Regions from separate parts of the Microbispora sp. CSR-4 genome, predicted to be linked through region 3. Evidence: riboswitches for the same ligand, from Rfam matches in the RefSeq annotation. Region 3 holds a riboswitch; each other region holds the start of a gene.
What was found. Region 3 has a riboswitch for cyclic di-AMP ahead of FLV34_RS32300 (CHAP domain-containing protein). Riboswitches for the same ligand answer to the same signal wherever they lie in the genome.

Region 1: another riboswitch for cyclic di-AMP. It lies ahead of FLV34_RS37735 (CHAP domain-containing protein); the one in region 3 lies ahead of FLV34_RS32300 (CHAP domain-containing protein).
Region 2: another riboswitch for cyclic di-AMP. It lies ahead of FLV34_RS06935 (C40 family peptidase); the one in region 3 lies ahead of FLV34_RS32300 (CHAP domain-containing protein).
Region 4: another riboswitch for cyclic di-AMP. It lies ahead of FLV34_RS02180 (C40 family peptidase); the one in region 3 lies ahead of FLV34_RS32300 (CHAP domain-containing protein).

The regions. Positions count from the first base shown of each region.
Region 1 covers NZ_VJVX01000099.1:1,582-8,963, reverse strand. Annotated here, with positions in the region: gene FLV34_RS37740 (DUF222 domain-containing protein) at 1-1,768, shown strand, start outside; cyclic di-AMP (ydaO/yuaA leader) riboswitch at 2,251-2,393, shown strand; gene FLV34_RS37735 (CHAP domain-containing protein) at 2,625-3,338, shown strand; gene FLV34_RS37730 (DUF305 domain-containing protein) at 3,664-4,299, opposite strand; gene FLV34_RS37725 (hypothetical protein) at 4,450-5,109, opposite strand; gene FLV34_RS37720 (SRPBCC domain-containing protein) at 5,453-6,247, shown strand; gene FLV34_RS37715 (PHB depolymerase family esterase) at 6,308-7,382, opposite strand, start outside.
Region 2 covers NZ_VJVX01000005.1:22,740-30,121, forward strand. Annotated here, with positions in the region: gene FLV34_RS06905 (ROK family protein) at 1-34, shown strand, start outside; gene FLV34_RS06910 (glycoside hydrolase family 68 protein) at 210-1,427, shown strand; gene FLV34_RS06915 (VOC family protein) at 1,384-1,782, opposite strand; gene FLV34_RS06920 (YafY family protein) at 1,876-2,847, shown strand; gene FLV34_RS06925 (alpha/beta fold hydrolase) at 2,883-3,632, opposite strand; gene FLV34_RS06930 (MarR family winged helix-turn-helix transcriptional regulator) at 3,728-4,057, shown strand; gene FLV34_RS06935 (C40 family peptidase) at 4,124-4,573, opposite strand; cyclic di-AMP (ydaO/yuaA leader) riboswitch at 4,768-4,926, opposite strand; gene FLV34_RS06940 (hypothetical protein) at 5,332-6,423, opposite strand; gene FLV34_RS06945 (hypothetical protein) at 6,498-7,382, opposite strand, start outside.
Region 3 covers NZ_VJVX01000059.1:11,538-18,919, forward strand. Annotated here, with positions in the region: gene FLV34_RS32285 (excinuclease ABC subunit UvrA) at 1-2,136, shown strand, start outside; gene FLV34_RS32290 (SDR family NAD(P)-dependent oxidoreductase) at 2,437-3,198, opposite strand; gene FLV34_RS32295 (helix-turn-helix transcriptional regulator) at 3,291-3,638, opposite strand; gene FLV34_RS32300 (CHAP domain-containing protein) at 3,787-4,461, opposite strand; cyclic di-AMP (ydaO/yuaA leader) riboswitch at 4,476-4,609, opposite strand; gene FLV34_RS32305 (SDR family oxidoreductase) at 4,932-5,831, opposite strand; gene FLV34_RS32310 (TetR/AcrR family transcriptional regulator) at 5,958-6,530, shown strand; gene FLV34_RS32315 (cell wall metabolism sensor histidine kinase WalK) at 6,568-7,382, opposite strand, start outside.
Region 4 covers NZ_VJVX01000001.1:460,809-468,190, forward strand. Annotated here, with positions in the region: gene FLV34_RS02160 (long-chain fatty acid--CoA ligase) at 1-1,029, shown strand, start outside; gene FLV34_RS02165 (SAM-dependent methyltransferase) at 1,336-2,169, shown strand; gene FLV34_RS02170 (glycosyltransferase family 4 protein) at 2,308-3,417, opposite strand; gene FLV34_RS02175 (hypothetical protein) at 3,511-4,419, opposite strand; gene FLV34_RS02180 (C40 family peptidase) at 4,524-5,144, opposite strand; cyclic di-AMP (ydaO/yuaA leader) riboswitch at 5,216-5,370, opposite strand; gene FLV34_RS02185 (C40 family peptidase) at 5,684-6,646, opposite strand; gene FLV34_RS02190 (NYN domain-containing protein) at 6,796-7,382, opposite strand, start outside.

The sequences.
Region 1 (7,382 bases), on a different contig from region 3:
CGCCGACGACGACGTCAGCGACCACTTCGCAGACCTCGGCGACAGCGCCCCCAGCGACTACGCCCCCGACACCACCGGAACCACTGACGAGCCGAGCCAGGCCGACGACACCACCGACCACGTCGAAAACGCGCGGGATGCCGGGGGCTTCGGGGAAGGCCGGGAGGACACGGGCGATCCGACGCCCGGCGAGGCCGACGACCTCGACATCCCGGAGGAGTTCGACACTGCCGAGACCGAGGCGGATGCCGGTGCCGGGAGCGCCGACACCACTGCCGCCCCTGCGCCCGCCGACGCCGACGACGCCGTTTCCGGCGCGATGGCCGACCCCGATGCTTCGGGTGGCACCGATACCCCTGACGGCCCGGACGGGCTCGACATCGCCGAGGCTGCCCCTGCCACCGACCCTGCCGCTGGCTCTGGCGACGCCGCGATCGGACCTCGCGATGAGGAGCCTTGTGACTGGGGAGCCGGTGAGCGCGGGGCCGGTGAGCGGCGGCCCGGCGAGTGCGAGCCGCGCGACACCGCAAGCACCGCCGCTGCTGAGGGCGACCACACCGCGAACGCCGGCTCCGCCGAGGACGACGACACCGTGAGTACCAGCTCTGCCGGGAGCGACGAGACCGCGCCCGCCAAGGGCGATGGGTGGGATCGCGGCGCGGCCCGGTCTGGAGCAACCCATGTCCGGCGGGGTGTGTCAGCATGGCCTGCTCATGGTGGCGGGCATTGGCACACAGCCCCTTCGCACGCTGCCCCTTCGCACGCTGCCCCTTCGGACACAGCACCTTCGGACATAGCGTCTTCGGGCGCGACGGCTTCGGTCGCGACGGCTTCGGATGCGCCGCCATCGCAGGCGGCGCACTCGCAGGCAGCGCCTACGGAGGTGGCGCCTTCGGAGGCGGCGTGGCCGGACCCTCCGCCCGAGGACGCCTCCGCACGTCACACCCACGCCGGGCCTGGGCCTGCGGGGGACTGCCGGCATGGCCACAGCACGTGCCGGTGCGACGGCCAGGGCGCGTGCCGGTGCTGCGGCGAGGCGCGGTGCTCGCGTGCGACGCAGGCGTCGGGGACATCGGGACCGTCGGGAGCGACGCCCGGCGGGCCCGGACCGGAGCGGGAGACACCACCCGGATGGGCATCGGAAACGGCACCGGGAGCCGGGCGAGCGACACCGGAGACGGCGCAGGAGGCATCGCAAGGAGCCGCACAGGGGGCATCGCGGGGGGCGGCGCAAGGTGGGTCACCGGGATCTCCGGGTGCGTCGGCGGGCGCGATGCCCGGGGCGTTCTTGGGTGCGTCGTTGGGAGCGTCGGCAGGCACGCTGCTGGGGGCGTCGTTGGGGATGGCACCGGGGACAGCGCCGGGGTTGTTGCTGGCGACCGGGCAGGTGCTGCCCGTCTCCAGCGTGCATCGGCTCGCCCGGACCTCGACTCTGGTGCGGATCGTCATGAACGCCGAGGGACAGGTGCTGGACATGGGGCGCAAGGTCCGTCTGGCGACTCCTGCCCAGCGGCGGGCCATCTTCGCCCGGTACGCCACGTGCTGGATCGACGGCTGCCCGCTGCCGGCGACCATGTGCCAGATCGACCACGCCGACAACTGGAGCACCGGCGGGCTCACGGACCTGAAGCTGCTGGGCCCGGCGTGCCAGTTCCACAACCGCGACCGCTACCAGCACCCCGAGCGCTACACCCGCCGCAACGTAGGCGAAGACCGCTGGGCCTTCACCTACCACCGCCTCGGACGAGCCCGACGACTACACGAGTAAGGCGGGAGGCAGGCGGTGGAGGACCCACAGGCCGGCCCGGGCGACGCACGGACCGGCCCCGGAGGCTGCGGGCGTGAGGCGTGAGGCGGGAGCGTGGGCGATGCGCAGGGCAGGCCCAGGCTGACGCGCGGACAGACCCGGCGACTACGCGAGCGAGGGGAGCGCCAAGACAGCCGGAAGCCCTCGACCGCGTCGGCACTCGGCCCAGCAGACCCCGCGCCGGCAGACACGCGCGAGCAGGCCCGCGCTGGCAGAGCCGCGCCGGCAGACCCCGCGCCGGCAGACCCGCGCTGGCAGAGCCGCGCCGTACGGCGTGGTGTGGCGCATCTCACCGCGGGCGGCCCGCGACCGTGAGGACCTGCGGAAGCAGGGAACGGCGACAGCCGGGATGATCCCCTTTACAGGCCATTTGGCCGTGTCTTACTTGTTATCTACTAAGCTTCCCGTGTGTCTCGCCGGTGAGCGGTCCTCAACCCGAGGACGACCGGCGACCGCCGAATCCCGGAAGTCATCGATCCCGGGAACCGGGGACCCACGTCTCTTGGGGTGAATCCGGACCATCCGGTAGGGCTACTCCTGGCCCGAACCCGTCAGCTAACCCGGTAGGCGGCCAAGGAGAGGAGAGCGTGGAGTGTCGGCTCCACCTGCCCACCCGGTCCGCGTCGTGTCGCCGGACCACCTGCCCGCCCTGGAACGTCTCCAGGCTTCCGGGGTGATGGCGCGCCCGTGACGGGCTGCCACATCTCCCGTTTCTGATTCCGCCCCGCCGTGGCGTGTCCCCGGACGGTCATGCCGTCATGCCGCACGCCCGCGGGCCGGTTCGTCATGTCTCGAAGCGCGCCATGAGGAGCCCCCGATTTCCACCGATCCGATAGCTCGACAGCTGCTCGACGCCGTACGCCCCGAGCTGGGCTACCGCGAACGAGCCGGGAAACACACCAAGTTCGGCGAGTGGTACGCCGAAAACGTCGCCAAGGACCCCGACTTCAAGGCCGCCCCGTGGTGCGACATGTTCGTCTCCTGGGCGGCCGACCGGGCCGGGGTGCAGGACCATGTCGGCGAGTTCGCGCTGACCACGCGGCACGCCAAGTGGTTCGAGAAGCACCACGCCTGGAGCGACAAGCCCGAGCCGGGCGCCGTGGTCTTCTTCGCCTGGTCAGGGTCCAAGAAGATCCGCGACATCGACCACGTCGGCATCGTCGAGAAGGTCGTCGGCCGGAAGGTCCACACGATCGAGGGCAACGTCGACGGCGTGTGGCTGAAGCGCAAGGTCCGCGACACGAGCACGATCGTCGGGTACGGCCTGCCGCGCAAGGTCAAGGTGACGCCGAAGACGCCGGTGACGATCCAGCCCATGGCGGCCGTGAACGCGAGCGTCCAGAGCGCCGCTGCGCCCGCCACCAGGAACATGGCGGCCACGCAGGGGAAGCCGCTCGACATCGTGTGCTCGCCGGGCGACGCCGTCCTGTCGGCCGGTCTGCTGTTCGCGGTGGTCTCCACCGCCGTGACCGGGATACGGGTCAAGACCGCGGCGGCGTCGTCCGACGGACGGCACCGCAAGCGCGGGTGACCTCCCCCTTCCGGATCTCCCGCCGCTCATAGGGACTCCAGCCCGGGCCTTGGGACCTCCGGCCCGGCCCTGGCGATCTCCGGCCCGGCCCTGGCGATCTCCGGCCCGATCAGGGGAACCTCCGGCCGGTCCGAAACGGCCAGGGCTTCGAACGCCATACTCGACGGCGCCACGCTCGTCGGCGACGTGTTCGACGGCGACGTGTTCGACGGCGACGTGTTCGACGGCGACGTGCTCGCCGCTTCCGCCGTGGCGACTGCCACGGCGAGCACGGCGCCGGTCCGGGCCGTCACGGTGCCCTGACCCGGCATGCTGACCCGGCAGGTCAACCAGGCAGGCCGCTCAGCATGCTCTTCATCTCCTTGATCTCGGCCGACTGGCTGGAGATGATCGACTCCGCCAGCCTACGCGCCGGCTCGTAGCTTCCGCCGCTCAGCTCGTCGCGCGCCATGGTGACGGCGCCTTCGTGGTGCCGGATCATCATCGTGAGGAAGGCCCGGTCGAAGTCCCGTCCGGACAGCCCTTCGAGACGCCGCATGTCCTCGGGGGACATCATCCCGGGCATGGCGTGATGCGTCGGCGCCGGGCTCTCCCCGGGCACCTGTTCGCCCCAGGTCGTGAGCCAGCCGCTCATCGTCCGGATCTCGGGAGCCTGCGCGGCCTCGATCCGCCGGGCGAGCCGCGCGACCCGGGCGTCCGCCGCCCGGTCTTCGGCCAGTCGCCCCATCTCCACCGCCTGCTGATGATGGGGGATCATCATCCGGGCGAACATGACGTCCTGGTCGTTGTGGTCGGCCGTCGTTGTCGGCGGCGTTGTCGGCGGCGGCGTCGGGTCGCTGGGCGCGGTGGGCACACCGGGTGAGGAAGGCGTCGCGGCCGAGGCGGCGGTGCCGTACGCGCCGCCCGTGCCGGCCAGCAGACCGGCTGTCAGCAGGGCGACCGGCAGGACACGTCCGTTCATCGGCCAACACCTCCGTACGTCCCGGCGGCTGGTCGAGGACCGGCGCCGCCCCGCCCGCGGTGCCGGCGGCGGCGCCACCCCCGGTGCGCCGTCGCCGCACGAACCGTGTGGCGAACCTGGTCCTCCTGTCGTACCCGTGGAACGTTCCCGTCAGCCGTTGAACGTGATCCTGAACCGGTAGTTGTCGCCGTAGGTCGAGCCGCGGATGGTGAACGCCGCGCTCCCCGAGCTCACCCGGCCCGAGACCGTGGCCCCGGCGTTGACGGCGTAGAGGAAACGAGACGTGCCGAGATCGCGGCAGGGGACGATGGTCTTCTCGCCGTAGAAATGGTTGAACGTGGCCCCTTCGGCGCGGTGGCTGTCGACCAGCTTGCCGGACCAGGAGGTGCCCGATCGGCTGGTGACCCAGTAGCCCAGCAGGAGTTTCGGGTCGCGTACGTTACCGCCGAGATCGCGGGCCGACGCGGTGACAACGTGGGCGGAGCCGAACTGGAAGGATCCGAGCGCTCCGATGTCGCCCACATAGAACTCCCAGTAGAAGGGGTTGCGTTCGACCCTGCCCGCGGCGGACTTGCGTGGACCGGTGACGAATTTCGCGGCCGCCTTGTATCGGCTGGTGCCGACGAACCGGTGCTCGCCCCAGAGGGGACCTCCGCAGTAGTCGTAGACGTCGACCACCACGGTGGCGGTGCCACGATAGATCCGCAGGGCGGACTGTGCGCCGGCCGCCGGGCCGGACGGGACCACCGCCCCGAGGACCGCGGTCACCGAGACCGCTGCCGCCGCTAATCGGAATTTCCGTGTCTTCATGAGAAATCCCCTCCTTGTCGTGCCGTCGATCCGGAACTCCTCCACGGGCCGGCGGGAACCTCACCGTAAAAGACCGCCGTGGTCTTACCAATGACGTGTGCATACACGGTTGGTAACGCCTTGTGTCGATCCGAAAGTGGCGGCGACATAAATGACGGAGGAGAGTAATGACGGACTGATTCCGGGGCGCGACATACATATCGACCACCGGTCTGTTGCCCTATTCACCCCCATTTGTGGAGCGTTGCGCTCCTGTCCCTGATCATCGGGCGAGGTTGACATGCAGCCGTACAGCTGCCTATCGTTCATGCAGCCAAAGGGCTGCATGTCCGGGATGGGGAAGATGGACGAAGTGTTCAAGGCGCTGGCCGACGCCAGCCGCCGCAGGTTGCTGGACAGCCTGAACGCCCGCAACGGCCAGACGCTGCGCGAACTGTGCGCGGGGCTGGACATGGCGCGGCAGTCGGTCAGCAAGCACCTGGCGGTGCTGGAGGCGGCGAACCTCGTGACCACGGTGTGGCGTGGCCGGGAGAAGCTGCACTACCTCAACGCCGTGCCCATCAACGCCATCGCGGACCGCTGGATGAGCAGGTTCGACCGCGAGCGGGCCCGTGCTCTCGCCGATCTCAAGAACGCATTGGAGCAGGAGCCGATGAGCAACCCCGAGTTCGTCTACACCACCTACATCAAGACCACGCCCGAGCGGCTGTGGCAGGCACTCACCGACCCCGGCTTCACTCGGCGCTACTGGGGACTGTCCTTCGACACCGACTGGCAGACGGGGGCGCCGATGACCTGGCACCAGGGCGGTGTGGCGATCACCGATCCCGAGCAGGTGGTCGTCGAGTCCGACCCCGGCCGCAGGCTCTCCTACACCTGGCACTCCCTCACCCCCGAGTGGGCCGAGGCGGTCGGCCTGGGGGAGGACGTGCTCGCCAAGCTGAAGGGGGAGCGCAGGTCGCGGGTGACGTTCGAGATCGAGCAGATGGGGGAGACGGTCAAGCTGACGGTCGTCCACGACGGCTTCGAACCCGGCAGCACCCTGCGCGAGATGGTCGCCGGGGGCTGGCCCCAGGTGCTGTCCGCGCTCAAGACCCTGCTGGAGACGGGTGAGCCCCTGCCGGCCGTGAGCGTGTGACGCGTGGGCCGCGCCCCGGGCCCCGGCCTATCGGGGAGCGGGGCCCGGGGCGCGGCAGGTTCAGCACTGGCCGTCGGCGAGCACCCAGTAGTCCGGGCCGGTCTGGCGCAGCGCGTGCGTGGTGAAGGTGTTCCACAGGCCCATCGCGTCGTTCGACCCCTTGGCATAGGTGTAGCCGCCCGACTGGTACGCCCGCCCGGCGGTGGTGTGGGCGTAGTTGCTGGCCCGTACGCACGTGCCCGGCGGCGTGGCACTCGGCGAAGGGCTCGGCGAAGGGCTCGGCGAAGGGCTGGGCGAAGGACCGGCGCTGGGGGACGGGCTGGGCGTGGCGCTCGGCGAGGGGCTGGGCTGCGCGCCGCCGTCAAGGCCGAAGAAACGGGCGTCGTGGTAGGCCGAGCAGATCGTGTCGAGGAAGTACGCCGCGGTGGCCCCGCACTGGTCGGCCGCGCCGCCCGGATCGACCGGCAGGCCGTGGCCCATGCCGCTGATCTCGTAGAGGCGCACGTCGTCGTCGCCGTACACCTTGAGGGTCGTGCCACCGGTGAGCGACCTGGTGGAGGCCGGAGTCTGGGAGACGCCCCGCACGTTCGTCCACTGGTCGCGCAGCTGGGCGCCGTTGGCGGGCACGACCGTGTAGTCGGACTGGCCCTGCCAGACGGCCACTCGCGGGTACGGCCCGGAGTAGCCCGGATAGGCGTTCCGCACCAGGTCACCCCACTGCTGCGGGGTCCTGCTCGTCGGGCCGTACTGGCAGCCGGACGCCTCGAGCAGGCTGCTCGCGCAGCGGTAGGCCAGGCCGGCCCCGATCGATCCGGCGGCGAAGACGTCCGGGTACGTCGCCAGCATGACGGCGGACATCGCCCCGCCCGCCGACAGCCCGGACACGTAGACCCGCGCGGGGTCGGTCCCGTAGTTGGCGACCGCGTACGCCACCATGGCGCGGATGGACGCGGCCTCGCCCTGCCCTCTCGTGGTGTCGCCGGTCTGGAACCAGTTGAAGCAGCTCGACGAGTTGTTGGAGCTGGAGGTCTGCGGCAGCACCAGGGCGAAGCCCCACTGGTCGGCGTACTTGCGCCACCCCGAGTCGGCGAAGTAGCCGCTCGCGTTCTGCGTGCAGCCGTGCAGCAGGACGACG
Region 2 (7,382 bases), on a different contig from region 3:
CGCGGCGCGGTCCGAGGCGCCCGCGTCGTGGTGACGCTTTCTGAGACGTGCGGGGAGACGCCCCGCGCGATGGATTCGGAGGTTCTTCTGATGGCTCCACGGGGGCGGCGAGACGGCACGCCCGGACCGGAGGCCCGGTCCTGCGCGCACGAGGTGCTCGCCGGGGGACGGCGACGTGACCGGGGACGGCGACGTGACGGGGGAATCGCGTGAACGGCGTCGCGGAACCGGTGCGGGGCGAGCCCGCGCGCTGGACGCGGCGGCACCTCGCCGCGCCGGTCGGCGGCCCGGCGACGACGGCGCCGGTCATCGGCCTTCCCGCGCCGCCGCGCGTGCTGCCCCACGACGACGTCTGGGATCTGTGGCCGATCCAGGAGGAGGACGGCTCGACGACCGTGGTCGGGGGCCGCGAGTTGTGGATCGCGCTCGCCGCGCCCGCCCTCGGCCACCCCGAGGAGCGTCACGACCACGCCCGTCTCCGGCTGCTCGGCAGGGACGCCGGCGGCTGGACCGACCTCGGCCACGTCTTCGCCGACGGCGCCTCGCCGGGCAGCCGCGAATGGTCGGGATCGACGGTCCGCAGACCGGACGGCACGGTGTCGGTGTTCTACACGGCCGCCGGCCGCCGAGGTGAGGCCCGCCCGACGTTCACCCAGACCGTCGTGGAGGCCCGCGCCCGGCTGGTGACCGACGGCGGCCGGATCCTGCTCGACCCGGCCGCCGAGCACCGGGAGGTCCTCCGTTCGGACGGCGTGACCTACCTGCCGGCCGACGACATCGAGGGCGGACCCGGGCGCATCAAGGCGTTCCGCGATCCCGGCTGGTTCCGCGACCCCGCCGACGGACGCGAATATCTGCTCGTCGCCGCGTCCGTCGCGGCGTCACCCGGCGCGGGCCACGCCTTCATGGGCGCGGTGGCCCTCGCCGCGGCGACGCCGGGCGGCTGGTCGCTGCGGCCGCCCCTCCTCGTGGCCGACGGAGTCAACCACGAGATCGAACGGCCCCACATCGTGGTGCACGGGTCGTCGTACTACCTGTTCTTCTGCACGCAGCGGCAGTCGTTCCACCCGAGGGGAAGCGCCCCCACCGGGCTCTACGGCTTCGTCGCGCCCACCCTCGCCGGGCCGTACACGCCGCTGAACGGCTCGGGGCTCGTGCTGGCCAATCCGGCGGAAGAGCCCGACCAGGCGTACGCCTGGCTGGTCCTGCCCGACCTGAAGGTCGTGAGCTTTCTCAACTACCGCTCCATCGGAGGGCCGGATCCGTGGACGGCCGGGCCCGGCGCGGCGCGGGCCGCCTTCGGCGGGACGATCGCGCCGGTGCTCGAACTCACCCTGCGCGAGGACGCCACCTCCGTGGTCGTTCCCGCGTCGGCGGGAGCCGTCAGCGGGGGAACCTCGCGATTGCCTCCGGGGGGACGGGGGTGAAGAAGTTGACCAGGTTGCCGTCGGGGTCGCGGAGCAGGAGCGACCGGTTGCCCCACGGCATCGTGGTGGGCTCCTGGACGAACTCCTCGACGTGGCCGGTCAGGCTCCGGTGCACGCCGTCCACGTCGTCGACGAGGAACTCGACGATCACGCTGTGGTCGGCGGACGGCCGGGCGGCGCCGGGTGCGAAGAGCGGGACGGTGCGGGTGCTGCCGATCGCGAGGGTCGCGGAGGCGGTCTTGATCTCGGCGAATTCCGCGCTCGCCCAGCGTGCCCGCACGCCCGTGGCCCGCTCGTAGAAGCCCGCGAGGCGCGCGACGTCGTCGGTGATGATGCGGATCGACACGAAGTCCATGGTGATCTCCCTGGTTCCCGGGTTGTTCGTCCCGGGAACACTAGGGCGGATACCGGACAGAAACCGCCCAGTATTGTCACTAGATTGTGTGACGTGGCCCGACCGACTCATCGCGTTCTCACGCTGCTGGAGCTCCTGCAGTCGGGCGGCACGCGGACGATGGCCGAGCTCGCCGACCGGCTCGGCGTCGACGAGCGCACCGTGCGGCGATATGTGGACCACCTGATCGACCTCGATGTGCCCGTCGAGTCGGTGCGCGGCCGATACGGCGGCTATCGCCTCGCCCCCGGATATCGCATGCCCCCGCTCATGCTGAGCGACGACGAGGCGCTCGCCGTGCTGCTCGGCCTGGTCGCCGGTCGCCGCGCGGGGCTGACGACGGCGGCGGGCACGGCGAGCGAGACGGCGGCGGCCAAGATCCGGCGCGTTCTGCCCGAGCGGCTCGCCTGCAGGCTCGACACCGTGCTCGAATCCCTCGCCTTCACGGCCCCGCCCGGCGAGTCCGCCGTTCCCGAGACCGCCGTGTTGCTCTGCGTCGCCGACGCGGTGCGCCATCACCGGCCGATCTCGATCAGGTATACCGCCGCCGATGGTCGGCGCAGCGAGCGCACGCTGCATCCGTACGGGCTCGTCGCCCATTCGGGCCGGTGGTACGTCACGGGCGCGGATCCGGAGATCGGCGAGGACCGGACCTTCCGGCTGGACCGCATCGCGGACGCGAGGACGCTGCCCGGCTCGTTCGAGCCGCCCGCCGGGTTCGATCCGGCGCAGCACGTCCTGGCCGGATTCGCCACGGCTCGATATCGGTACGACGTGGTGCTGCGGATCCAGGGGACGGTCGAGCAGATCCGCGCCCGGCTTCCCGCCGCCGTCGCGACCCTGGCGGATTCCGGGGACGAGGGCTGGCTCCGCGTCGAGGTGCGCGCGGAGCGGCTCGACTGGCTGCCTCCGGTGCTCGCCTCACTCGACCGGCCGTTCGTCATCGAGCGGCCGGACGAGCTGCGCGACCGTGTCGCGGCGCTCGCGGACCGGCTCGCGGCTTCCGCCCGCAGGACCGCAGAGTGACTGCGGGCGGGTGACGGCGGGCGGGTGACTGCGGGCTAAGCGCTGGTCGCCGGCGAACCGGCCGCGTGCAGATGGCGGTCGATCGCGGCGAAGGTGGCCGCCGGCTGTTCGATGTGCGGCAGGTGACCGGCCTCCGGGATCACCTCCAGCCGGCCGTTGGCGAAGGCGCCGGCGTAGGCGGCTCCGTAGGCGGGGGTGACGATCCGGTCGCTCTCCCCCCACACCAGGAGCGCGGGCACGTCGACGTGCCGCAACCGGCGGAGCAGTTTGGGATCGTGCATGTAGGGGTCGCCCGCCAGCGTGCGCATGGTGGCCATGTCGGCCGCCCGGGCTGCGAGCTGGTCGGCGGGGACGCCGGCCGGGTCGACGTAGAAGCGCTGCGAGTCGTGCCAGGCGTATTCGGCCACGCCGCGCGCGTCCAGGGCGAAGAAGTCGCGGATCGGCTCGCCGGGGACGTCCACGCCCACGGCGTCGACCAGCACCAGCCCGGTGATGATCCCCGCCGTGTCGCGTACGGCCATCTCGGCGGCGGTCCAGCCGCCGAGGGAGGAGCCGGCGACGAGAACGTCGCGCAACCCCAGGCGATGCAGGCAGTGCAGGTAGGCGAGGGCGAGGTCGTCGATGCCGGTGAGCCACGGGGGACGGTCGGTGCCGTCCCAGCCGGGATGCACGGGCGTCAGGGTGTGTGCCGTCCGGGAGAGGTGCCCGGCGAGCCCGGCGATCGTGGCGGGGCCGCCGCCGCCGTGCAGGATCAGGGCCGGTCTGCCGGTGCCGGCCTCCGACATGGTGAGGGACAGGTCGCGATCTGCAACAACTCGGGCGGGCGGTCAAACAGGTCCAATATCGGCAGCACCGGGCCCTGGAGAGCGGGCTGTCGGCGATCGGCGCGACGCTCGCCCAGTGGGACGCCCTCCGGGCGATCAGCCGTACCCCCGGGGCGTCGGCCCGGGAGCTGGCCGCGGCGACGTTCCAGACCGAGCAGGCCTTCGGCACCCTCGCCGGGCGGCTCGTGGCCCAGGGATGGATCGAACGCAGGCCCGGGCACGGCAGGCGCATCGAGCACCATCTCACCCCTTCCGGCGAGCGGGTCCTGGAAGCCGGGCGCAAGGTCGCCGACGAGGTGCTCGCCAGGTGCTACACCGCCCTGCCGGACGCGGACCGCGCGACCCTGCTGGCCCTGCTCCGGCGCCTCGTCGTGGAGGACGCGTAGCCTCCGGCCACGCCCTCGGCGGAGATGCGCTGCGCGGCGGCGCGTCTCCACCGAGGGCGTCCCGGGTCAGACGCCGGGGCGTACGGCGGTGAGGAAGCTGCCCCTCCAATAGGCGTTGAGCCTGTCGACACTGACCACCGCGCCGCTGTGGGGGGCGCTGATCACCTTCCTGTGCCCGAGATACATGCCCACGTGGCCGCCGCCACTGGTGAAGATGAGGTCGCCGGGCTTGAGGTGCGACAGCGAGACCCTCTTCTTGGCGTGCCTGAGCATCGCCCACGTCGTACGCGGGAGCTTGACGCCGGCCTTGCGCCAGGCGAACTGGACCAGCCCGGAGCAGTCGAACGCTCCTGGGCCCGTGGCGCCCCACACGTACGGGTCGCCGAGCTGCTTCTTCGCCACCTTGATGGCGCGCTCGGCCTTCTCCTGCTGGAGAGCCGCCTTGGTGAGCTTCCTCGTGGCGGAGTTCTCGGCCACGGGCGCGGGATGCAGGGGGGTGGTCGTTGTGGGGGGCACGGGCGGGATGACCGCCGAGGTGAGGGCGGGGGCGGGGGCGGGGGCCGGGGGTGGGGATGTCACCGTCGCGGACGCGGCGGCTGCGGGGAGTGCGCTCAATGCTCCGGCCGACGCGGTGAGCGCCGCGCTACCGATCGTGACGCAGGCGATGCGGAGCAGAGTGGTGGAGTTGGTGGACAGGAGGATCTCTCCCTTTGGTCTTCCGCTTGCGCCTACCGGGTTAGCTGACGGATTCGGGCAGGGAAGATCGCCCTACGGCGCCGGCGCGCCGATTCACCCCAGACCTTCGTCGAAGGTCGATTGGTTCCCCGGCTCCGAGCCTCCTAGCGGCTCGGATTCGGCATCACCGGCGCCCAGGGGGGCGGAGAGGCGGGGCGACGGCGACTGTGGATGGTCGAACCCGGCGGGGCCGGGTTCGTAACGACGAGGTCACGTGGATCCCGCCGATGGGCAAGGAAACTACCAAGAGCCCCATATCTCCGCAAAGAGCATCAAAAGGATAAGAAGCGCATAAAAGGGATCAACTGCGCGAAGTTGCAGGTCAGAGTGCATCTGCGGAAGAGATGTGGCGCTGGTCACACTCGTCCCATGGCGGGCCTGACCTGCGGAGGAAGGCGAGTAAGCCCTGGCGGCGGCGTACATCCTGACCCTGGAGGCCTTCGGCCCCTCGGCTGCCCGCCTGTGGTCCGGGGGGCGTTGATCGTCGCTTGCGCCGCCCGGCTGCCGCCCTGCACGAGCGGGCGTGACCTGCCGGATGGCTAGTTCGTACGCCAGAAGGCGCCGTTGGCGGAGGGGTCGTCGGGGTCGCCCTGCGGCGCGGTGAACCCGGCGCCCCACAGCGTCGTCGTCCCGGGCCTGCGCGCGATCGAGAACAGGGCGGCGTCGGTGCCGGCCTTCCGGGGGATCGGGGTGCTCCGCCACGTCGAACCCGTGACATGCCACAGGGTGGAGTTCCAGTCGCTCTGCACGATCCACACGCCGCCCGCGCCGTCGGGCTCCACCTCCGTGTACGGCTGGGCGTTGACGGCGCCGACCGAGGCGGTCCACGAGCGGCCGTTCCAGTGCATGACCAGGGGGCGGTCGTAGATCTTGTCGTCGCCCTGGTCGTCGGCGCCCTCCCAGCTCACGCCGCCGACGGCCCACACGTTGCGGGGGCCGAGGACGGCGATGTCGGTGAGCACCGCGGCGGCGTCGCGAGCGGGCAGTTTGATCGCGGGGGTGGGCACCAGCGCCCAGGACTTCCCGTTCCACCGCATGATCGCGGGACGGGTGCCCTTGGCCCCCGCCGCCCAGACGTCACCGGCCTTGTACGCGTCGACGGCGGCGGCGTGGGCCGGCAGCGGGACGCTCCGCCACGACGACCCGTTCCAGTGCCTGGCCGAGGCCGAGGAGTCGGCGACCGCCCAGACGTCCTTCGCGCCCGTGCCGTCGGCGTCCGTCGTGGAGAAGCCGCTGCCGAGCGAGAAGGTGGTCCATGTCCGGCCGTTCCACCGGCTCGCCTTCCCCGGGCCGAAGACCCACACGTTCTTGTCCGAGCCGGCGGTCACGGCCGTCAGCTCGTACGACGGGCTGCCGGGGAGCACCTTCCACGATCGGCCGTCGAACCGCTCGACCAGGCCCCGCCGCGTGCCGTTCACGACCCGGTGGCCGGCCGCCCACACCGACCCGTTGCCGAGGACCGTCACGTCGTCGAGCACGTCGTCCCCGGGCAGGGTGTTCACCTTGGCCAGCCGCCACGTGGGCGCGGTCTCCCCGGCCTGGCCGCCCTGGTGGGCCGCTCCCGAGGCCGCCGCGGCCGGCAGGAACGCCAGCCCGATCGCCGATATGCCCGAGACGAGTACGGTGCGCACGATGCTTCCCCTTCCGCTCACCAGTACGACGTTTGACCGAGGGGAGTCGTTCACACGTCGCGGAAGGGCCGGAGTCACTTCTTCTCCGTCCACGGCTCGTACGCGTCGTCACCGGGGAGCACCCAGATCTTCGCGTCGGGCCTGACCAGGCTCCGCACCCGCGTCACCACGCCGGTCGTCTTCGAGACCCGGTAGACCGTCACTCCGGTTTCGGTCTTCGACCGGACGACCAGGTGTCCCGCCTTGTCGAAGTCGAGGTCGTCGATCCGCCGCCCGCGCGGGAGCCGTACGGTCACGGTGCGGCTCGCCTTGCCGGTGCGCAGGTCGACCAGGCGCAGCGTGCGCGACTTCGGCCACGAGCCGACCGGCTCCGCCGCCGTGACGTGGTCGTTCGCCAGGGCCGTCGCCCACAGCCGCGTCTTCGACCGCAGGCGGGTGCGCAGCCCCCGGTCGAACACCGTCATCCGGCCGTCTTCCCCTTGCATCAGCAGCCGCGCGCCGTCCGGGCTGAATCCCGCGAAGTTCCAGGTGTCCGTCTTTCCGGGCAGCGGCAGGCTCCTGCCCTTCCGCAGGTCCAGCAGGGCTCCCAGGCCCGGTGCCGAGGTCTTGGTGACCACGAAACCGCCGTCGTACGACACCGACGGCCATTCTTCGCCGGTCGTGGCCACGGTTAGGTCGCGGATCACATGTTCCCTGCCGTGCAGGGTCCGCTCGGCGAACCGGCCGTCCGACTTGCGGAAGTAGAAGAAGCGCCGGCCGTCCCCGCTGACCAGGAACGCGGCCCGCGCCCCCGGGTTGACCGCGTCGGGGGGCGCCACGGCGAGCGCTTCCGGCACCTTCACCACGTGTCCGTCGGTCAGCACCAGTTCCCAGGTGTGCGTCCACCTGGCGTACGCGATCGTGACCGGAGTGGCGGCCGTCGCGGGCTGCCCGCCCAGCGCAACGGCGGCCAGGACGAG
Region 3 (7,382 bases):
ACGCTGTCGCGTCCCGAGGTCGACGTGCTCGACGGGCTGACGACCGCGATCGTCGTCGACCAGGAGCGGATGGGCCCCAACCCCCGCTCCACGGTCGGCACGGTCACCGACGCCAACGCGATGCTGCGCATCCTGTTCAGCCGGCTCGGCCGGCCGCACATCGGCTCGCCCCAGGCGTTCTCCTTCAACGTCGCCTCGGTCACCGGAGCGGGCGCGGTCAAGTTCGAGCGCGGCGGCAAGACCGTGAAGGAACGGCGCGAGTTCTCCATCACCGGCGGCATGTGCCCGCGCTGCGAGGGCCTGGGCCGCACCTCCGACATCGACCTGTCCCAGCTCTACGACGACTCCAAGTCGCTCAACGAGGGCGCGCTCACGATCCCCGGCTACAGCGTCGACGGCTGGTACGGCCGCATCTTCAGCGGCTCCGGCTTCTTCGACCCGGACAAGCCGATCCGCGACTTCACCAGGACCGAGCTCGACGACCTGCTCTACAAGGAGCCGACCAAGATCAAGGTCGACAACATCAACCTCACCTACGAGGGCCTGATCCCGCGCATCCAGAAGTCGATGCTGTCCAAGGACAAGGAGGCGCTGCAGCCGCACGTCCGGGCGTTCGTGGAGCGGGCGGTGAAGTTCACCACCTGCCCCGAGTGCGGCGGCACCCGGCTCAGCGAGGCCGCGCGGTCGTCCAAGATCAAAGGCATCAGCATCGCCGACGCCTGCGCGATGCAGATCAGCGACCTGGCCGCCTGGATCCGCGACCTCGACGAGCCGTCGGTCGCGCCGCTGCTCGCCACGTTGCGGCAGCTTCTCGACTCGTTCGTGGAGATCGGGCTGGGCTACCTGTCCCTCGACCGGGCGTCGGGCACGCTGTCGGGCGGCGAGGCGCAGCGCGTCAAGATGATCCGCCACCTCGGCTCCTCGCTCACCGACGTCACCTACGTCTTCGACGAGCCCACGACTGGCCTGCACCCTCACGACATCCAGCGGATGAACGACCTGCTGCTGCGGCTGCGGGACAAGGGCAACACGGTGCTGGTCGTGGAGCACAAGCCGGAGATGATCGCGATCGCCGACCACGTCGTCGACCTCGGCCCCGGCGCCGGCACGGCGGGCGGCACGGTGTGCTTCGAGGGCACCGTCGAGGGGCTGCGGGCCAGCGGCACCGTCACCGGCCGCCATTTCGACGACCGGGCGGCCCTCAAGGAAACGGTGCGCACGCCCACCGGCACCCTGGAGATCCGCGGCGCGACGGCGAACAACCTGCGCGACGTCGACGTCGACATCCCGCTCGGGGTGCTCGTCGTCGTCACCGGAGTCGCCGGGTCGGGCAAGAGCTCGCTCATCCACGGGTCGGTCCCGGCCGGCGCGGGCGTGGTGTCGGTCGACCAGGGCGGCATCCGCGGCTCGCGGCGGAGCAACCCGGCGACCTACACCGGGCTGCTCGACCCGATCCGCAAGGCGTTCGCGAAGGCCAACGGCGTGAAGCCGGCGCTGTTCAGCGCCAACTCCGAGGGCGCCTGCCCCACCTGCAACGGCGCCGGCGTGATCTACACCGACCTGGCGATGATGGCCGGAGTGTCCACCACCTGCGAGGAGTGCGAGGGGAAGCGGTTCCAGGCGGCGGTGCTGGAGCACAAGCTCGGCGGGCGCGACATCAGCGAGGTGCTCGCGATGCCCGTGTCGGAGGCACAGGAGTTCTTCGGCTCCGGCGAGGCCCGCACGCCCGCCGCGCGCGCCATCCTCGACCGGCTCGCCGACGTCGGCCTCGGCTACCTCACCCTCGGCCAGCCGCTCACCACGCTGTCCGGCGGCGAACGGCAGCGGCTCAAGCTCGCCACCCACATGGCAGACAAGGGCGGCGTCTACGTCCTCGACGAGCCGACCGCCGGTCTCCACCTCGCCGACGTCGAGCAACTGCTCGGGCTGCTCGACCGGCTGGTCGACTCCGGCAAGTCGGTCATCGTGATCGAGCACCACCAGGCGGTCATGGCGCACGCCGACTGGATCATCGACCTGGGCCCCGGCGCCGGTCACGACGGCGGCCGGATCGTCTTCGAAGGCACCCCGGCCGACCTCGTCGCCGCCCGCTCCACCCTCACCGGCGAGCACCTCGCGGCCTACGTCGGCGCCTGACCTCGGCCTGTCGCGAATGCCGGTCCGGGCCCGAGGCTCGCCCAAGCTGAGCACGCGACAGCAGGCCGAACCAGTGCGCGTGCCACATGCGATCACCGTCGCCGACCTGATGGGTTCGCCATCGGAATGGCGACGGTGTACCGCAACTCTCTAAGCGCGCAGGCCCGCCGACAACCGCAGGCCCGTCGGCCGGTGGAGCTCGGACATGAGCGCGACCGCCTCATCAGCGTATTCCCCCGGGCTGTGACCTGGGTCGACGTCATCAACCTGGGGTTTGAGCCGCACTCCCTGTTCTGAGGGTCACGAAGCCGTGGAGAACTGGGCCGGTAGGCCGTCCAGCAACTGACTCAGCAGCCCGTATCCGCCATCGACCCGGATCACCTGGCCGGTGACCGTGGCGAACGCGCCGTCCACGAGCGCGGCGATCGGGCGAGCCAAATCCTGCGGCCGCAGCATCGTGCCGGTCACCGACCGGTCACCGAAGTGGCGCCGGATGCCATCGGTGAACACCTCAGCGGTGGCATCGGTACGAACCGCGCCAGGGGCGACGGCATTGACGGTGATGCCGTCCCGTATGGTCTCGCCGGCGATCTGCTGGGCGAAGGCGTTCACCGCGGCTTTGGCAGTGGACTGGGCGGCACTGCCGATGATCAGCTCGGCCGCGGTAGCGGAGACGTAGACGATCCGGCCGGACCGCCGCCGGCGCATGACCGGCAGCACCCGCCGGGTCAGGTGGTAGATGCCGGCCAGCTCATCGCTGATCTTGGCTGCGAACGCCTCCCACGGCACATGCTCCAGCGGGCCGAAAGGCGGCGCCGCGGTGTGGGCGTTGCCCACAAGCACGTCGATCCGCCCGTGCTCGGCGACCACCCGGTCCACCAGCGTGGTCACCTGGGCTTCGTCGGTCACGTCGGCCTGTACCGCCTGCGCGGCGCCGATCTGCTTGACCACCAGCTCCGCGGAGTCGGCGTCTCTCAGATAGTTGACTATCACGTGATAGCCGAGCCGGCCCAACTCGAGCGCGGTCGCGGCTCCGATTCCCCGGCCGGCTCCGCTAACCAGCGCCCAGCAGCGCTATGACCACGGCGTGACTCCTGCCGACCAGGTGATTCTGAGCCAATAATGCAGAATGCGGCGATCTGCACGCGCACGGCTTACGGACGGGCGTCGTCCCGGAGTCGGCGCTCGCGCCTGCCGCGGGCCAGTTCGGTGCCCAGGGCGTCGAGGCGCTGGTTCCAGAAGCGGCGGAAGTGGTCGAGCCAGGTGTCGACCTCGCGGAGCGGCGCCGGGTCGACGGCGTAAAGGCGCCGGGTGCCCTCGGCCCGGACCGTCGCGAAACCGCTCTCCCGCAGCACGCGCAGGTGCTGGGACACCCCGGGCTGGGAGATCCCGAACTCCTCCTGCACGATCGCGCCGATCTCCCCGGCGGGGCGCTCGCCCTCCGCGAGCAGTTCCAGGATCCGGCGGCGCACCGGATCGCCGAGGACGTCGAACGCGTGCATGCCGTCAGGCTCGCAGCTCGCGCTCGCGTAGGTCAATTCGGCAGGAGCCGTACGCTCCCGGCCGGGACGGCGAAGCGCGCCGGGATCACCGGCGCGCTTGTGGGCCGTCGTCGGAACGACGATGGATCGTCCGCCAGAAGGCCGTCCGTCAGGAGGAGGCGGACAGGTCCCCGGGGTACATCGGGTAGCCGTATCCCGCCACCTGCCAGGTGGGACGGGTGCGGGCCTCGACGGCGCCGCCGTCGCCCGTGTTGCCCTCGATGGTCTGGATCGTTCCGTCGCCGTTGTCCTTGACGACGAACCCGACGTGGTTGATGTCGTCGATGTGCTTGCTGCCGCTCCAGGCGAAGAACACCACCGCGCCCGGCTTGGGCGTGTGACCCCAGCGGCCGTGGTCGGCGAACCACTGCGCGTGCTTCACGGTGTACGCGTCGGCGCCCATCACCGGGCCGATGCCGAGCTGCTGGCCCACCCAGGACACGAACATGTCGCACCAGGGGGCGTTGAGGTAGTCGGCGAGCTTGCCGCCGTCGCGGGCGAGGGTCTCGCGGGCGCGCGGCGTGGACATGTACCACTCCTGGAACTTGGTGCCGCCGCCCTTGGCGTTCTCGCTGATCCCGATCTGGCTCCTGGCCAGCTTCAGCACGTCGGCCGAGGTGATCTTGGGCAGCCTGGCGGCGATCTCCGGCATGGACTGCGCGGTCGCCGGACCCTTCCCGGTCGCCGGGTTGTCCGCGTGCGCCGCGGGCGCCGCGATCAGCACGGCCGAGGCGAGGGCTCCGCCCGCGAGGGCAGCGCGGACCCAAGTGGTGAAGACGTGCATGGTGGGGCGTTCTCCCTTACTTCCATGCCACCTACCGGGTTAGCTGACGGGTTCGGGCTGGAAGTCGCCCTACGGCACGCATGCCGATTCACCCCAGGAGAGGTGGGTCCCCGGCTCCGCGCGGACGCGGACTCGGCGGCCGGGCGGCAGGCCGGGATGGCCGGCCGCGTCGGTCTGAGGAGGGCTTCTTGACCATTGAGATGAGCAAGTGCGCCCTGAGCTGCCTAAAAGCTAATAGACCAGGTCAGACCGGTCAAGTAACTACAAGAGGGATTTTACCCGTCAAGTCCGGTACAAAGCGGACGGCAAGGGTACGGTGAGGCGGCCCCCGATCAGCGGGACCCCGCCCCTGACGGCGATCCCGCCCTGCCCCGCCCTCCGCCGCGGGCCCGGCGCGGGGGCGCTACCCCCGCGCCGGGACCCGGAAAAATCTCCCGGCCTCGCTTGACGCGCCCTTGGTCGCGGCGTCGTCAACGGGAGATCGCGTACGCGCCCGTGTCGAGGTCGTCGACGAGGGCCGGGCCGGTGGGCGTCCACCCGAGGAGGGTGCGCGTCGCGGTGCTGGTCGCCGCGAGGTCCATGCCGAAGAAGTTGCCGATCCACCCGAAGTGGTCCGGCACGTCTCCGGGGGCGATCGAGGCGACGGGAAGGCCGAACGCGCGGCCGATCGCCTCCGCGATCACGCGGGTCGGGACGCCTTCCTCGGCGACGGCGTGCAGCCGCGCGCCCGCGGGCGCCTTCTCCAGGCCGAGTGCGACCATGCGGGCGGCGTCGCGCACGTGCACGGCGGACCAGCGGTTGGCGCCGTCGCCCGGGTAACCCGAAACGCCCTTCTCGCGGGCGATCGCGGCGAGGATCGCGATGAAGCCGTGGTCGCCGGTGCCGTGCACGGTCGGCGCGAAGCGCAGGCTCACGGTGTGCACGCCACGCTCGACGAACTCCAGCGCCAGGTTCTCGCTCCCGCCGCGGGGCGAATCGGGGCCGTGGAACGGCGACGGGTCGTCCTCGGTGGCGGGCCGGCCCGGGGCGAAACCGGCGAGTCCCGAGGCGAGCAGGAACGGACGACCGGTTCCCTCCAGCGCCTCGCCGATGGTCTGCACGGCGGCTCGTTCGGTCGCCGCCGTGCCGGCCGGGTCGGACCAGTCGTGCTTGTTCGCGAGATGGATGACGGCGTCGGCGTCCCGGGCGCCCAGGCGGATGCCGTCGAGATCGTCGAGGTCGCCGCGGCGGACCCGGGCCCCCTTGCCCTCCAGGGCGGCGGCGGACGCGTCCGACCTCGCCAGTCCGATGACCTCGTGACCGGCGGCGAGCAGCTCATCGGTCACCGCGGAGCCGATCCATCCGGAGGCTCCGGTGACGAAAACACGCATGAGGAATCTCCTTCGGCGCACCGCCGGCAGGGCGGAGCGACTTCCCGAAAAACTGATGTCTGTGACTGACGTCAGTCACAGACATCACGGTACTCCTTCGTGGCCGTCATCACTACACTTGATCGCATGACGCGTTGGGCGCCCGGGGCCGCCGAGCGGCTGCAGGAGGCCGCGCTCGAACTGTTCGCGACCCACGGGTTCGAGCAGACGACCGCCACGGACATCGCACAGTCCGTCGGCCTGACCGAGCGCACCTTCTACCGCCACTTCAGCGACAAGCGCGAGGTCCTCTTCCACAACCAGCACCTGTTCACCCAGGCGTTCCTCGCCGGTGTGGAGGCCGCGCCGCCGGACGCGTCGCCGATCGAGATCGTCGCCTGCGCCCTGCGGTCCGCGACGTCCTTCTTCCCGGACGAGCGCCGGCATCATTCGCGAACCCGGCAGTCCGTGATCGACCAGAACCCCGCGCTGCAGGAACGCGAGCGGCACAAGCTCGCCACCCTCGCCGAGGCGGTCGCGGGCGCCCTGCGCGCGCGAGGCGTGGACGAGCCCGCGGCCACCCTGGCGGCGGAGTCGGGCGTCACCGTGTTCAAGATCGCTTTCGTTCAGTGGCTCCGCGAGGACGAGCAGCGCTCCCTCGCCGCCCTCGCGGAGGACATGCTGCGCGAACTGCTGGCCCTGACCCGCGACCAGGCCTGAGCGACCCGCGGGGTCACGGCGCGCACGGCCGCACGGCTTACTTCGGCAGGCGTACGGTCACCACCAGGCCGCCCTCGGGCCGGGCCAGCGCCTCCACCCCGCCGCCGTGTGCCACCGCGATGGCCCGGACGATCGACAGGCCCAGGCCCGCCCCGCGGGCGGAGCGGACCCGGTCGCCCCCGAGCCGGCGGAACGGCTCGAACAGGTCGTCCACCTCGTACGGCGGAACCGGCGGCCCGGTGTTCTCCACCGTCACGCTCACCCCCGCCTCGTCCTCCCGCAAGCGGACCCAGACCTCCCCGTCCCGCACGTTGTACTTGATCGCGTTCTCCAGCAGGTTGAACACACAGCGTTCGAGGAACAGCGGATCGCCGTGCGCGACCACCGGGCACAGGTCCTCGTGCACGATGACCTTCCTGCGGCGCGGCTGCAGGTCGATCTGCTCCATCGCCGTACGGACGACCTGCCGCAGGTCGACCGGCTTGCGCGCGGTCACCTCCTGCTCCGACTGCGCCAGCATGAGCAGGCCCTCGATCAGCCGCTCATACCTCGCGTTGGTGCCGAGCAGCGCGCGGGCCAGCGCCTTGAGGTCCTCCGAGGCCGCCGGCTCCTCCAGCGACACCTCCAGCACCGTACGGTTGATCGCCAGCGGGGTGCGCAGCTCGTGGGAGGCGTTGGCGATGAACCGGCGCTGGGCGTCGAACACCCGGTGCAGCCGGTCGAGCATCGCGTCGAAGGTGTCGGCGAGCCGCTTGACCTCGTCCTGGGGGCCGCGCAGCGCGATCCGCTCGTGCAGCGTGCTCTCCGACAGCCGCTGCGCGGTCTCGGTCACCCGGTCGAGCGGGCGCAGCG
Region 4 (7,382 bases), on a different contig from region 3:
ATGAAGAACGTGGCCCCCGACCTGCGGGAGTTCAAGCCCACGTTCCTGCTGGGCGTGCCGCGCGTGTTCGAGAAGGTCTACAACGCCGCCGAGCAGAAGGCCAACGCGGAGGGCAAGGGCAAGATCTTCCACGCCGCCGTACGGGCCGCGATCGAGTGGAGCAGGGCCGAGAGCTCCGGCGGTGCCGGCCTCGGCGCCCGGCTCAAGCACGCGGCCTTCGACAAGCTCGTGTACGGCAAGCTGCGGGCGGCCACGGGCGGCGCGCTGACGGCGGCCGTCTCCGGCGGCTCGGCCCTCGGCGAGCGGCTCGGCCACTTCTTCCGCGGCGTGGGCATCGAGGTGTTCGAGGGCTGGGGGCTCACCGAGACCAGCGCGCCCTCGACCGTCAACATCCCGGGCGCCAACAAGATCGGCACGGTCGGCAAGCCGTTCCCCGGCGTGAGCATCCGGATCGCCGACGACGGCGAGATCCTCGTGAAGGGCCGCCACGTCTTCGACGGCTACTGGAACAACGAGCGCGCCACCAAGGAGGCGATCGACCCGGAGGGCTGGTTCCACACCGGGGACGTCGGGCAGCTCGACGAACACGGCTACCTGAGCATCACCGGCCGCAAGAAGGAGATCCTCGTCACCGCGGGCGGCAAGAACGTCGCCCCTGCGCCGCTTGAGGACGCCATCCGGGCGCACCGCCTGATCAGCCAGGTCATGGTCGTCGGCGACGGCAGGCCGTTCATCGGGGCGATCGTCACCCTCGACCACGAGGCGATGGAGCAGTGGAAGGAGGCCAACAGCCGCTCCGGCGCGTCCATGGCCGAGCTGTGCTCCGACCCGGCCGTCATCGCCGAGGTGCAGCAGGCGGTGGACGACGCCAACCGGATGGTCTCCAAGGCCGAGCAGATCAAGAAGTTCAGCATCCTCGACATCGAGCTGAGCGAGGAGAGCGGCCACGTCACGCCGAAGCAGTCGATCAAGCGACACGTCGTGGCCCGCGACTTCGCCAAGCAGATCGACGAGCTGTACGGCGACTGAGCGGCGACCTGGACACCGCGGGTGCGCCGGGCGCGCCGACGGAACTCCTGAAAGTTTCATCGGCGTCGGCGCACCCTCCGGACGGCGCGGGCCGCGGTCGCGCGAGAGGACCGGGACGGCCGGGGACATGCGGTGATCAGCCCCCTATGGGAGTGGGTCTTCTTCGCCGCCGGTGACGGACGACCTGCGGCGACGCCGCGCCGGCCCTGTTGACCACCGGAAACATCGCAGCCGTCCCGCAGCAGCGCGTTTCGCTTGGTTATGCTCCAAGCGCATCCATGATCATTGTCTGGAGAGGGGCGGGCGATGAGCGACAGAGCCGGCAGATGGAACTGGACGCACCGCGATCCCGACTACCTCCCCCCGGAGATCGACACCACGAAGCCCAGCATCGCGCGGGTGTACGACGCGTTCCTCGGCGGCAAGGACAACTTCGCGGTGGACCGCGCGGTCGCCACGGAGGGCATGCGGCACTTCCCCGACCGCGGCGAGGGCGCCCGCAACAACCGGGCCATGCTGTTCCGCGGCGTGAAGTACATGGCCGAGCAGGGCATCGACCAGTTCCTCGACATCGGCTCGGGCCTGCCCACGATGGACAACACCCACTCGGTCGCGCAGCGGATCGATCCCGCCGCGAAGGTCGTCTACGTGGACAACGACCCCATCGTGCTGGCCCACGCGCGGGCGATCCTGCAGACCGACAAGCGCACCCGCGTGATCACCGCGGACATGCGCGAGCCCGAGGTGATCCTCGGCCACCCCGAGGTCGATGGCTTCCTCGACTTCTCCCGCCCCATCGGCCTGCTGCTGGTCGCCGTGGTCCACCACCTCGCCGACGAGGAGGACCCCGACGGCCTCGTGGACACCTACAAGGCCCGCCTGGCACCCGGCAGCTACATGCAGCTCACCCACTTCTGCTCCTGCGCGCCGGAGATGCGCGAGCTGGAGGCGGTGCTGCTGCAGATGCTGGGCACCGGCCGCGCCCGCGACATGCCCGAGATCGTGCGGTTCTTCGACGGCCTCGAACTGATCGAGCCCGGCGTGGTGCACGTGCCCGAGTGGCGTCCCGAGAAGCCCGTGAGCTACCCCCTCGACCTCGGCGGCATCTGCGTCGCCGGCGGCGTGGGCCGCAAGCCCTGACCGGCCGGAACGACCTCGCGGGCGTGCCCACGAGGCGGCCGCACAGCGGGCGTGCTCCCGGCTGAGGCAGCCACAAAGCGGGCATGCTCCCGGCTGAGGCAGCCATACAGCGGGCCGTGCCCACCGGCTGAGGCTGCCTCACAGCAGCGCGGCGAACCGGGCCGCGACGAGGTCCCAGCGCCACTCCTCCTCGATCCAGGCCCGGCCCCGCTCGCCCATCGCGCGGGCGCGGGCGGGGTCGGCCAGCAGATCGCCCACCGCGGCGGCCACCGCCGTGTGCGACGTGCCGTCGACCACCAGGCCCGTCTCGCCGTGCCGTACGGCGTCGGGGGCGCCCCCGGAGGAGCCCGCGACCACGGGCAGCCCGGTGGCCGACGCCTCCAGATAGACGATGCCGAGGCCCTCCACGTCGAGCCCGCCGAACCTGCTGCGGCAGGGCATGGCGAACACGTCGCCCGCGTCGTAGTAGGCCGGGAGGGACGCCCAGGGCACGGACCCGGTGACGACCACCGAGCCGCGCAGGCCGGCCCCCGCCGCCGTCCGTTCCAGCGACCGCCGCAGCGGGCCGCCGCCGACCAGCAGCAGGACCGCGCCGGGAACCCGCCGCAGAACGAGCGGCCAGGCCCGCAGCAGCACGTCCTGGCCCTTGCGCGGCACCAGCCGGGAGACGCACACGACCACCGGCCGGTCGCCCAGGCCGAGGGACGCGCGGATCCGGTCGCCGCCCGCCCCCGGACGATAGAGGGTCGTGTCCACGCCGGGCGCGAGCCGTACGAGCCGGGAGGCGGGCACGACCCGGGCGATCCGGCGGCGGGTGTACTCGCCGAGATAGGTCACGATGTCGGCCCCCGCCCCGATGCGGCGCAGCAGGGCGCGCGCGCCCGGCAGGCGGGCCCACGACGCCTCGTGCCCGTGGGTGAGCATGACGATGCGGCCCGCGCCCGCGGCGCGCAGGCCGGGAGCCAGCAGCCCCAGCGGCGCCGCCGCGCCGAAGACGACGGTCGCGCCGTCCTCCACCAGCGCCGCCGCCCGTCGCGCCACCGCGCGGGTCGGCAGCATCAGCGAGGAGGGATGCCGGACCACCTCGTACGGCTGGCGGGCGTCGAACTCCTCACACCCCTTCCAGCGCGGGGCGTACACGACCACGGAGCCGGGCGGCCTGCGCACGGCGAGGCCGTGCACGAACGCCTGGATGCCGCCCGGTCTGGGCGGGAAGTCGTTCGTGACGATCAGCGTCCGCTTCGTCATCCTCACCCCCGCTGCCGGCGTGATCACGCGGTCCCCCCGCGCCGCCCGAGAACGCATTGTCGCAGTCCCGGCCGGGTCGTCGCGGTCGGACGATCAGGTCCGGGCGAGCTGCTCGCGCGACCACGACCGCCAGGCGCGGGTCAGGTCGCCGGCGGTCAGCCCGAGCTCCTCCCGCAGGGCGGCGCCGATCTCCTCGCGCAGCGCGGCGCGATAGAGGGCGACCAGCCTCGGCTCGCCGAACCGGGCCGCGATGTAGCGGCAGGCGAGCCACGCCTCCTCGTACGCCTGGGCGGGCCTGGCGGCGAAGTCGGCGGGCCCCGGCAGGCCGCCGAGCGCCGCCCTCCCGGCCGCGACGTCGGCGGCCAGCTCGGCGGCGACCGTACGGACCGGCAGCCCGCTGTCCAGGTAGCCCACGTAGTCGGCGAAGCCCTCCATGAGCCACATCGGCACCGTGCGGCGGCCGGCGGTCGCGACGTGCGTCAGCTCGTGGGTCATGACGACCAGGCGGCCGGTCGCGGACAGGCGGGCGAACGCGGCCGGCTGCACGATCACCCGGTCGCCGGTGGCGACGGCCGCCAGGCCGTCCACCTTCGCCGGCGCGGCCAGCACGGCGGCCTGCTCCTCGGTGCGCGGCACCAGGACCACCGCGCCGCCGAGCCCGCCCCAGACCCTCGTGACCGTACTGCCCGCGCGGCCGGCCAGCGCGGCGATCTCGGCGACCAGCGGCCGGGGCGACCCGACGACGACGGCGCGCTCGCCGCGGGCGACCGAGGCGCCGGTCCACATGCCGGGATGCTCGCGTACGGCGGCGCGGGCGTCGAGCCGCAGGGCGCGCAGCGGGTCGGGCGGCGCCGCGGCGGCGGGCCCGGCCAGCAGCGCGGCCAGCGCGACGGCCACGGCCGCGATCCGGCGGGGAGTGGCCCCGGCGGGTCCGGGCCGGCTCCGGCCGGCTCCGGCACGCACGCCCGGCGCGCACGCGGGCACGCCGCTCGTGACAGTCACGCCGTGCATGGTAGCCAGCGCATGTCACGGCCCCGCCCACCTCGGCGAGGTGGACGGGGCCGTAAGGACGGCGCCGGTCGAGGGGGCTTGGTGACCGGTGCCCGTCAGACGCCCGGCCGGACGGCACCCACGAAGGTGCTCCTCCGGTAGGCGTCCAGCTTGTCGATCCTGACCCGCGTGCCGCTGTGCGGGGCGTGGATCATCCTGTTGTGCCCGACGTACATGCCGACGTGGCCGCCGCCGCTGGTGAAGATGAGGTCACCGGGCTCGAAGTGCCCCCAGGACACCTTCTTCCTGACCGCGCTGCGGATGGACCACGTCGTGCGCGGCAGCCGTACGCCGGCCTTGCGCCAGGCGTACTGGACCAGGCCCGAGCAGTCGAACGCGCCCGGTCCCGTGGCTCCGTAGCGGTAGGGGTCGCCGATCTGCTTCTCGGCGGCCTTCACCGCGCGCCGGGCCCTGGCCCGCTGGAGCGAGGCCCTGCTGATCTTCCGCTTGGCGGTGTGCCTCTTGGTCCGCTTCTTCGCGGCGGCGTTGCGGGCGGCGGTCTTCGCGCTCTCCTCGGCGCCCGTCTTCGTGGCCGTCTTCGTGGCCGTCTTGGTGGCCGTCTTCGTCGCCGTGGCCGTCGTGACGACCGTGACCGTCGCCGGGTCGGCCGCCGGGTCGGCCGCCGTGCCGGCTGCCGCCGCCGGATGTGCTCCAGCGACACCTACGGATGCCGTCAACGCGGCACCACTAACGGCAATTCGGGCAAGACGGGACAGACTGGGGGTGGTAGACAGGATCTCTCCTCGGGTCTTCCGCTCACGCCTACCGGGTTAGCTGACGGGTTCGGGCGGGGAAGTCGCCCTACGGCGCGCGATGCGCCGATTCACCCCGGACCTTCGCGTGAAGGTCGGTGGTTCCCCGGCTCCGTGCCTCCTGACTGCACGGACTCGGCTGGCCATCGGCGTCGGGGGGATCCCACGGGGGAGGGTGATGAAGGACGCCGATGCCGCTGGATGACTGCGACCGGCCGGCCGGACCGGGACGCACGGCGGCGAGGCGTGCTCGCCGCGGCCCAGAAGCTACCCAGGACTCGCGGCGTTCGGCAAAGCGCTCCAGCCGGATAAAGGTCGCATAACGAAGGCCGCGGAGAAGAAATCGCAGCTTACCCACACCGCGAATGCGCCAAATGTGACCCTGCCCACAATTTGCACAACAAGCGCCGATGGGGTCACATTTGCCGCGTCAGTCACAGATCGTCACGGAGACGGCGGGACCGTCAGGGGCGCACGGCTCCGATCGCGTGATACTCGGCGAGTGTGACGACTTTCACAACATCGCCGGTCTGCGGGGCATGAACGACCTTCCCGTCGCCGGCGTAGATGCCGACGTGCCCGTATCCGGCGTGCCAGAGCAGGTCGCCCGGCTGGAGGTCGTCGAGCGAGACCCGGCGGCTCGCGCCCCAGGCCCACTGCTCGTAGCTCGTCCGGGGCAGCCGGACGCCCGCCGCCGCCCACGCGGCCTGCACGAGCCCGGAGCAGTCCCAGGCGCCCGGTCCGGTGCCCCCGTAGCGGTAGGGCTTGCCGATCTGCTTGTAGGCGAACTGGAGGGCGGCCAGCGCGTTGCCGGACGCCGGCCCGTTGTAGACGACGCCGGCGCTGTTGGGGTTGCCGGGGTTGAACGTCCCGAGCGAGCGCAGCAGCTTCATCTGCTCCCGGACGAGCTTGTCGACCTTCTCCTTCTCGTCCGCCAGCTCGTCCTTGACGTCGGCGGCCTCCTTGTAGACCTGCTTGCTCTGGTTGCGGCGGTTCTTGAGGTCCTTGATGGCGCCCTCGTACGCCTTGAGCCGCCCGGCCCGCTCGGCCGACATGTGGTTGAGCGTGGCGAGGCCGCTGAGCATGGCGTCGGGGTTGGAGCTGTAGAAGACGCCGCCCCACGACCCCATGTCGCCGACCTGGTAGCTGCTGACGGCCATCGAGACCAGCCCGGAGCGTAACTCCTCGACCCGGGCGTTCTGCTTCTTGTAGTCCTCGTTGATCGTGAGGTACTTCTGCCGGGCCTTCTTCCACTTCTCGTTGGCCGCGTTATAACGGTCCACGAGCTGGTCGGCCTGCGCGTTGAGCTTGCTCAGCTTCGCTTTCACCTGCGCGACAGTGGGCTTCGGATCCGCCTGCGCGCCCGTCATCGGAGTGAGCAGGACCACGGCGGCCAGACCGGCGGCCACCGGCACACGCCCTCGCACTGAGCCCCCTTGAGGATAAACCTCTTTGATCGACGAAACCTGCGGCGCGACTCTATCTAGGCGATCTTGAAGCTTCAACCTATTCGCAGGTATTCGCGGCAGTCGTCACCTACTGTGACGTCGCAGGTCCGGGGCGTGCGCGGGACGCGTCAACCGCGGCCGAGACGGCGCAGCAGCAGGATCGAGGGCACCGGCCGGGCGCCCATGCGGCGCACCGACTCGGCCACCTCCCGGTCGGAGGAGACGACCGCGATGGCCCGCCCCGGCGGCTCCGCCCGCACCAGCGTGCGGATGAGGTCGTCGGCGATCTCCCCGGGCGCGCTGAACATCACCCGCACCCCGCGCGGCGCGGACACCTGGACGGGCCCGTTCAGCTCGGCGCCGTCGAACACGCACGTCACCTCCGCCCGCGTCTGCACGGCGAGCCCGCCGAGCCCGGTCAGCAGCCGGGCCCGCTGGTCGGCGAGGGTCAGCGACGGATAACCGGTCTTGGTCACGTTGTAACCGTCGACGATCAGATGCAGGTGAGGGATGGCCAGGAGCTGGTCGAGAAGCTGCGGGTCGTCGTTGGCCAGCGCCCGCGCGGGCACGGCCGTCACGCCCGGCTCGCCGGGCACCACCGCGTTCACGTAGTCGGCCGGCCTGCTGATCGTCGTGGGCAGGCCGAGCTCCTTGCGCAGCCCGGAGGCGGCGTCCTGGAGCGCGTCAAGCAGCACCCGCACCCGGGCGTCCTCGA